Regions from separate parts of the Arthrobacter ramosus genome, predicted to be linked through region 1. Evidence: riboswitches for the same ligand, from Rfam matches in the RefSeq annotation. Region 1 holds a riboswitch; the other holds the start of a gene.
What was found. Region 1 has a riboswitch for S-adenosylmethionine ahead of metX (homoserine O-acetyltransferase MetX). Riboswitches for the same ligand answer to the same signal wherever they lie in the genome.

Region 1 (4,207 bases):
GCACCGTTCCGGGTATCCAGTTGCCGGAATGGAGCCTGGGCGGAGAACGTCCCGGGAGCGGGTGATGCGCCAGCGGTGAGGTAGTAGCCGGTGATGTCGGCGATGAGTTGGACCGTGCCGTTGGAGCTGTTCGTGAAGGAAATCGTTCCGTCGGACCCGACCGGCGTGATCGCGAAATTCGGGACGATCTGCCCGGGAGCAAAATTCAGGTTCGAGGTCGCCGGCCGATTGGTTCCGCCTGCGTAGGCGGTGATGAAGCCATTCGACGTCGGGTTGGCCACCGTGATGTTCATTGCGACAGCGGAAACTCCGGTAGCTGGGAGGCCGCCGCGTCCGGCAACCTTGACACTTATGGTCTGTCCGGGGGCGACCGGCCCGTTGACACCACCGGTCCCGTCTCGTGTGTCAAGCTGCCTGCAAGGGGTCGTAGCCGCAAAACCGCCCAAAGGGTCCTGTGATGGAGAAAAGAGCGAAGCGCTGACGTAAAGCAGGCGGTTTGGCATGCAGTTCCCAGTCAACTGAACTATTCCGGCCGTTGAGCCGACCGTCAGCGTTGCCGAGACCTGCGCAGGGCTCCACGATGGATGCATGGAGAGGAGCATCGCGGCAGCTCCTGCCACATGGGGAGAGGCCATTGAGGTTCCATTCAGGACAGCCGTTGCGGTATTTGACGTCTGCCAATCTGAGGTGATCTGGACCCCTGGTGCGTACAGGTCGACGCAGGAACCGTAGTTGGAGAAGGAAGCCTGCCGGTCGAAGCTATCGCTCGCGGCCACCGTGAGGGCGGCAGGAACCCGGCTTGGGGACAGTGTGCACGCATCCGTGCTGGAGTTGCCAGCCGCCAGGGTCACGGTAATGCCGCTATTGATCGCGCCCTGAACAGCGTCGTCCAGGCTCTGGTTCGCAGATCCGGAGAGGCTGAGGTTGGCGACGGCGGGTTCGCCGGGCTGGTGCTGCTGAACTATCCAGTCGAGGCCGGCTATGACGTCGGAGGAGTATCCCGTACCGTCACAACCAAGGACCCGCACCGGCACAATGGTTGCCGACTTGGCCATGCCATAGGTGCTGCCGGCCGCGATCCCTGCTACGTGCGTCCCGTGGCCGGCGTCGGGCATTGCCGGGTCGGTGCAGGGAGCATTGGCAGGCTGCCCCGAGAAGGCACTCCACCCCGCGGTTACCCGGCCGCCGAAGTCCGTATGGGTGCCAAGCACCCCGTTGTCCACCACGTAGATCGGAACCCCGGCGCCGCTCGAAGGGGGTGTGTAGCTCCCGGACAGGGGGAGGGCCCTTTGATCGGTCCGGTCAAGGTTCCAAGGTGCTGGTGCCTGGGTGTCGGAAATCCGCACCGGCATATCCCGGTCCACGGACACAACGTGGCTCGACTTCGCCAACGCAGCGGCCTTGGCGGGCGTCGCCGTGACGACTGCGGCCTTCACGGCATGCGTGAACGTCTTGTCCACCGCGACTCCTTGCGAGCGCAACTCCGCGGTCTTGCCGGCAACGTCCGTGCCGTCGGCGTAGTGGACCACGTACCGGTCTTCGCCAGCTGCCGGAGTGGTGTCGGCATGCGCCGGCAGCGGCACTCCCACAGTGAAACCTGATACCAGCATGAACAGGGCTATCGGAACGACGCCGAATGGCTTTTTCACGAGCTTCAATCTTCCTGTGACGCAGGGCCGCGGCCGCAAGAACGGGCGCACAAGGCGGATGCAATGAAAACGCAAACTGCTGCGCCCAATTGTATCTCCAGTCACACAGGCATCACCCGTCTCTTCAATTTTCGACGCCCGCAGGCCCTGCTTCGTGAACAAAACGCGGCCGAGTGTCACAAAGATGTCATAATCTTCGTCAGAAGGGGTCCGGTTTTCCTAGACTCTTCCTATAGGTCATGAGTGCCAGTGACAGCCCCGGCTTGCTGGCCGGCAACCCTCCATTCGCGGCGGGGTGCCCCGGGTGAAGACCTGGCCCTTCGCTGTATTGGCGGCGGGCAAGCGCGATGTGAGGTGCCAACGAATGACAATTGCTGCAACAGCCATACCCCTTTCCGGTACCCCGGACGGAACCCTCAAGTATGTTTCCGTGGGCGGACTCGAGCTGGAGGCCGGGGGTTTCCTGCCGGAGGTCGTCCTCGCGTACGAGACGTGGGGGCGGCTCAACGCAGACGCCTCCAACGCTGTCCTGGTGGAACACGCCCTGACCGGCAGCACCCATGTGGCCCGTGGCGAGAGCGATGAAGAAGGCTGGTGGGAGCAACTCGTTGGTCCCGGCGCCACCATCGACACGGACCGCTACTTCGTGGTCTCCGTCAACATCGTGGGAGGCTGCTACGGCAGCACCGGGCCGTCGTCGTGCGCTCCTGACGGCAGACCGTGGGGTTCCCGCTTCCCGCTCGTGACCCTGCGGGACAGCACCGTCGCCGAAGCCCGGCTGGCCGACGCTTTGGGGATCCGCAGCTGGCACACCGTCGTGGGCGGGTCCATGGGTGGTGCCCGTGCACTCGAATGGGCCGTCAGCTATCCGGACCGCGTCAAACGATGCGCCGTGATTTCGATCGGGGCGTACAGCACTGCCGAGCAGATCGCGTTTGCGCAGGCCCAGACGCTCGCCATCCGGCAGGACGCCGACTTCAACAGCGGGGACTACTATGGCCAGGCCGCGCCCGAGGCGGGGTTGGCCCTGGCCCGGCGGATCGCCCACATCACCTATCGTTCGGCGGATGAACTGGACTTCCGCTTCGGCCGGAACGCCCAGGGCGGCGAGACACCCCTTCAGGCTGCCGCGTTGGGGGACCGGGGCCGCTACCAGGTGGAGAGCTACCTCGACCACCAGGGAAGCAAACTGGTCCAGCGCTTCGACGCCAACAGCTACATCGCCATCACCGAGGCCCTCATGAGCCACGACATCACCCGCGGCCGGGGCTCCCTGGAGGATGCGCTGTCCGTGGCAACAGCGAAGTTCTTCGTTGCCTCAGTGGACTCGGACCGCCTCTACTTCCCGGAACAATCCCACGAGCTGGCCAGGGCCTTGCCGGGAGAGGTCCCGGTTCACGTAATCGAGGCGCCGATCGGGCACGACGGGTTCCTCACCGAGATCGGACAGCTCGGTCCCCAGCTGCGAGAGGCCTTCTTCGGCTGAATCAGCCGTTCATGATCTCCTGGCGGAGCTTCATGTAGTCCTCCATGGCGATTTTCCCGTCGCTGTACTCCTGGTCCAGTTCGGCCAGTTTCCGTGCCCGGTAGCCTTGGGGAGCACTGTTCGGCTGGGGCGCGCTGTTCGGCTGGGGCGCGCTGTTCGGCTGGGGAGCGGCCGACGACGGCGGAGCGGCCTGCGGTGCGCGCCTCGCCACCGGAGGTTGCGGCTCAGCCGGGATGATTACCGGGGGTTGCTCCGGGTATCCGACGGGATAATTCTGTGGCGGATAGGGCTGCCCGGGGTAATTCTGCGGAAGGAAGTCTCGGAGCCTGCGCTGGCGCGATCGGTTGTACATGCGGATCCCCATGGGAATCAGCCAGGAGCAGACGATGATCCAGAAGATCAAGTTGTTCACGGTGGAGGCCTCCTAGGTCTTTCACCAGCTTAGCCCCGCTCCCTGTGACCCACCCCGTGGTTTCCGGTCAGCTCCGGGGAAGGATGGTCTCGGCAGGACCGAAGACGGGCCCCGGCGTCGGGCGTTTCGGCAGGATTCCGTCGCCGGAGGACTGGTGCCGGATCCGGCGGATGACCCACGGGACAAAATACTCCCGTGCCCATACGAGGTCGCCCGAGCGGGCTTCGCGCCAACTGCGCTGGGGGAGCGGTTTGGGGAACAGCGGTTCGAGGTTGTGCGGCACATTGAGGGAATCGAGGACCATTGCTGCGATGGTGTGATGGCCGAGCGGCGAGAAATGCAGGCGGTCTTCGTCCCACATCTGGGAGTTGGAGAGTTGCCGCAGGGACCACATATCAGCGATCACCGCATCGTGGCGGGTGGCCACTGTGCGGAGGTTTTCGTTGTAGATGGCCACCTTGCCGCGGATCCGGCCGAGTACTGATGACACGGTGTCCGGACCGTTGAAGAGAACCACGGTGGCGCCGTCGGAACTCAGGGTCTGCACGGCGGCATCGAGTTTCTCGGCCAAGGAGTCGGGATCGCCGCCGGGACGGATGAGGTCGTTGCCGCCTGCGGAGATGCTCACAAGGTCCGGCTTGAGGTCCATGCACGGGCCAA
Region 2 (4,207 bases), 490 kb from region 1:
TCCGGCGCGGCAAAAAGGTCCCCGATGGACACCGAAAGAACTTGGCAAAGCGTCACAAGGGAAGCGACCGACGGCGATGTCAGGTCACGCTCCACACGGCTCAGGAACCCTTTGGTCAGGCCGGTGGCGTCGGCAACCTGCTCGATGGTGAGCCGCTGCGATTGGCGTGCGGCACGGATTCTGGAACCGATGGCAACGGGGACGTTGCTCGGTTCAACGGGGAGAGCCTTCATTCACGAACCTTTCAGGCCGTTTATGCGGCCCTGTCATTGCAGCAATAGTAGCCGGATCGCCCGCGTGGCCGGGCCTTTGGCTAGCTAGAAGTCCGCCGATGAGTCCGCTCCGCAAAGCAGCGCCTTGACTGTTACTCGCATCACTACGTATCCTCATAGGCAACAAGTGTTGTTTGTGAGGCATACATCACAGACTACTCTCCCCAATCACCCGCGCAGAGACCTTCCGCGACCCGCAACGAAACCCAGCGGACGGGCGTCGGAATCCCCAGGAACTCTGCGCATCACTTTCAGGAGCCAACCGTGGACTCTTCGTTCATCAATATTGCGATCGTGGTGGTGTATTTGCTCGCCATGCTGGCCTTCGGCTGGTGGGGCAAGTCGCGCACCAAGAACAACAGCGACTTCCTGGTGGCAGGGCGCCGCCTCGGTCCGATGCTCTACACCGGCACCATGGCCGCCGTCGTCCTCGGCGGCGCATCGACGGTTGGCGGCGTCGGCCTCGGCTACAAGTTCGGCATATCCGGCATGTGGCTGGTAGTCGCCATCGGTTCGGGCGTCCTCCTCCTGAGCCTGCTTTTCGCCGGCACCATCCAGCGGTTGAAGATCTACACGGTCTCCCAGATGCTGAGCCTGCGTTACGGCCAGCGCGCCACGCAGACCTCCGGCATCGTCATGCTGGCCTACACCCTTATGTTGTGCGCCACGTCCACGGGCGCCTACGCCACCATCTTCGTCGTCCTCTTCGGCTGGGAGCGCTGGCTCGCCATCGCCGTCGGCGGCGCCATCGTCCTGGTCTACTCCACCATCGGCGGCATGTGGTCCATCACCCTCGCCGACCAGGTGCAGTTCATCATCAAGACGGTGGGCATCTTCTTTCTCATGCTCCCGTTCGTCCTTAACGCGGCAGGCGGCTTCGACGGCATCCGTGCCCGTGTTGACGCCAGCTTCTTCCAGTTGGACGGCATCGGAGCCCAGACGATCATCACGTACTTCGTGGTCTACACCCTGGGCTTGCTGATCGGCCAGGACATCTGGCAGCGCGTCTTCACTGCCAAGACCCCCAAGGTGGCCCGTTGGGGCGGCGCCACTGCCGGTGTCTACTGCGTCCTGTACGGCGTCGCCGGCGCTTTGATCGGCCTTGCCGCCCGCGTTGCCCTGCCCAACATCGACGTCAAGGCCCTTGGCAAGGACGTTGTCTACGCCGAGGTAGCCACCCACATCCTGCCGATCGGCATCGGCGGCCTCGTCATGGCGGCGGCAGTCGCGGCCATGATGTCCACCGCTTCCGGAGCCCTCATCGCCGCAGCCACCGTTGCCCGCGCCGACGTGGTCCCGTTCGTGGCCAGCTGGTTCGGCAAGACGATCAACACCGACGACACCGAAAACCCCGAGCACGACGTCAAGGCCAACCGGTACTGGGTCCTTGGCCTGGGCATCGTGGCCGTGTTGATCTCCATGGCGGCGCAAGACGTCGTCGTGGCCCTGACCATCGCCTACGACATCCTGGTGGGCGGCCTGCTGGTTGCTATCCTCGGTGGCTTGGTCTGGAAGCGTGGCACCGGTATTGCCGCGGCTTGGTCCATGGCGGTCGGGTCCATACTGACGCTGGGCCTGCTGATCGCTTACGCCACGGGAATCATCCCCAGTGAAGACGGCGTCTACGCCAACGATCCCATCTACTGGGGCCTCGGCGCCTCGCTCCTGGTCTACGTTGTGGTCTCCCTCCTGACGCCGCCAACCGAGCCCGCCGTCCGCGAAGCATGGGACCGCCGCGTTGCCGGGGCGGCCGTGGAGGAACTCCCCTTGGAAGTCCACCCGGTGGCCAGCCACTAAGCTTCACAGAGTCAAGTACAACGGCGGCGCCGCACCTTCTCCTTGGGAGGGTGCGGCGCCGCTGCTGCATGTACAGTAGGAAGAGCTTCAAGAGATGTGGTGCAAAGCTCCGACTTGCCACACGCCAACCCCATGTTCACGGGTGGTTCGGATGAAGAAGCGGCCCGGCTCGGACCAGAGACAACCGAACGGGCAAGAGCAACTCCACAGGAGAAGGCCATGCCTTTCGAAAACGGCGCCACAGCCGACCGCACCACCCACTCCGGCACCCTCTTGTTGCCCCGCCCCCGGCGGGTGGACGAGTTCGTCCGGGTGATTCCCGGCGTCGACCTCTCCCAAGGCTCCATCACGTTCGTGGTGGACGGAAACCTGGAACGCTATTGGCATCATGAGCCCCGGCTCATCACCGAAGCGCTTTCAAAAGCAGTCCAGCCCGCGCGCTGGTTCCCCGCGACACGGAAACTCACCCTTACGGTGGCGGCAACCGGGCACCGGGCGGGCGTGCAGAGGCACTTCATCCTGAGCGCGTTCTAGCTACCAGGGTTTAGCACGTCGGGTTTAGCGAGCCGGGGCTATTCGATATCTTCGGACTCACGGTGTTCGTCGGCATCGAGCGGAACCACCCGTTCGTCATCGTCAAGAACCTCGGGCTGGTCCTCCCAGTCTTCCTCCACCGCCAGGTCCTCGCTGTAGTCATAGGCGGGATCGGCCTCGACCGTGGGACGGTCGGGGTGGCGGGCGTGGGTTTCGGTGCTGTCCATGGTGCAACCTCCGTTCGACGTGCCGCTGAGCCCATCGCACAGGCATATGAGGCAGCCGGTCATCACGCTACCCCGCCAATTCGTGGACCCTGTTCATCCATCCCAGCACTGCCCCCTGCGGCGGTCAAGGCCTCCCGCGAGTCTCCCGGTTTTTGAGGTGCACCTAAAATATCCAGTAAGGATTGCCAGCCGAAAAGCCGCGGAAATTGGCGATAAAGTGGAGCTGCAATGAGGCGATGAAGCCCGCCCCAGCAACCCAGGAGTCCCGGTGCAACCGCACACAAAACCCTCGCATTCAGGCAATCCCTCGGACTCGAGCAGTCCATCGCAAGACGCAGCAGCCACCAAGACTCCCCCGTCGTCGTCGGACATCAAGCGCTGGCGGCAGTACTTGGCGGACGAGCGGGCCGAGGCCGCCGTGTACCGCGAACTGGCGCAGCGCCGGGACGGCGAGGAACGCGAAATCCTTTTGGCCCTCGCTGAGGCTGAGGGCCGCCATGAGGCGCACTGGCTCAGGGTCCTCGGCGAACATGCCGGCATGCCGAAGGCGGCCTCGGTCCGGAGCCAAATGCTCGGCTTCCTGGCCCGGAACTTCGGATCAGTGTTCGTGTTGGCCCTCGCCCAACGGGCTGAAGGCCGCTCGCCTTACGCGAAGGATCCAGCAGCGACCCGCGCCATGGCGGCCGACGAACAGATCCACGAAGAAGTAGTCCGCGGCCTGGCGACGCGCGGCCGCAACAGGTTGTCCGGCACCTTCCGCGCGGCCGTATTCGGCGCCAACGATGGCCTGGTCAGCAACCTTTCCCTCGTGATGGGCATGGCGGCCACGGGCGTTCCCGCGGCCGTGGTCCTGTTCAGCGGTATCGCCGGCCTTTTGGCGGGCGCGCTGTCCATGGGTGCCGGCGAGTATGTCTCGGTCCGCTCGCAGCTCGAGCTCCTCAAGGCCACCCGACCCACCCAAGCCACGCTGACCGCAGCCCCGGCCCTGGACATCGAGCACAATGAGCTGGTCCTCGTGTATCTGGCCCGGGGCATGTCCCGGGAAGCCGCCGAACACCGCGCAGCAGAACGCATGGGCCTCTACAGCTGCGACTGCGATCCCAGCCTCTCGCTCCACCCCGAAGTGGAAGAAACCGTGAACGAGCACGAGGCCGTAGGCTCCGCCTGGGGCGCAGCGATCTCGAGCTTCTGCTTCTTCGCTTCGGGCGCCATCGTGCCTATCCTGCCGTTCATCTTCGGCATGACGGGCTTCGCGGCGCTTGCTGTGGCCGGTACGCTGGTGGGCATCGCGCTTCTGTCGACCGGCGCCGTCGTCGGCTTGTTGTCCGGAACCTCGCCGCTGACCCGCGGCCTCCGGCAACTTGCCATCGGGCTCGG

Region 2: linked by a shared signal. The riboswitch ahead of ABD742_RS17740 (hypothetical protein) and the one ahead of metX (homoserine O-acetyltransferase MetX) in region 1 are both predicted to bind S-adenosylmethionine.

Annotation. Positions count from the first base shown of each region.
Region 1 covers NZ_BAAAWN010000001.1:3,357,853-3,362,059, reverse strand. The annotation lists gene ABD742_RS15585 (S8 family peptidase) at 1-1,649, opposite strand, end outside; SAM riboswitch class IV at 1,885-2,000, shown strand; gene metX (homoserine O-acetyltransferase MetX) at 2,014-3,135, shown strand; gene ABD742_RS15575 (hypothetical protein) at 3,137-3,547, opposite strand; gene ABD742_RS15570 (SGNH/GDSL hydrolase family protein) at 3,615-4,207, opposite strand, start outside.
Region 2 covers NZ_BAAAWN010000001.1:3,847,453-3,851,659, forward strand. The annotation lists gene ABD742_RS17730 (helix-turn-helix domain-containing protein) at 1-233, opposite strand, end outside; gene ABD742_RS17735 (sodium:solute symporter family protein) at 537-2,069, shown strand; SAM riboswitch class IV at 2,155-2,274, shown strand; gene ABD742_RS17740 (hypothetical protein) at 2,289-2,603, shown strand; gene ABD742_RS17745 (hypothetical protein) at 2,642-2,830, opposite strand; gene ABD742_RS17750 (VIT1/CCC1 transporter family protein) at 3,099-4,207, shown strand, end outside.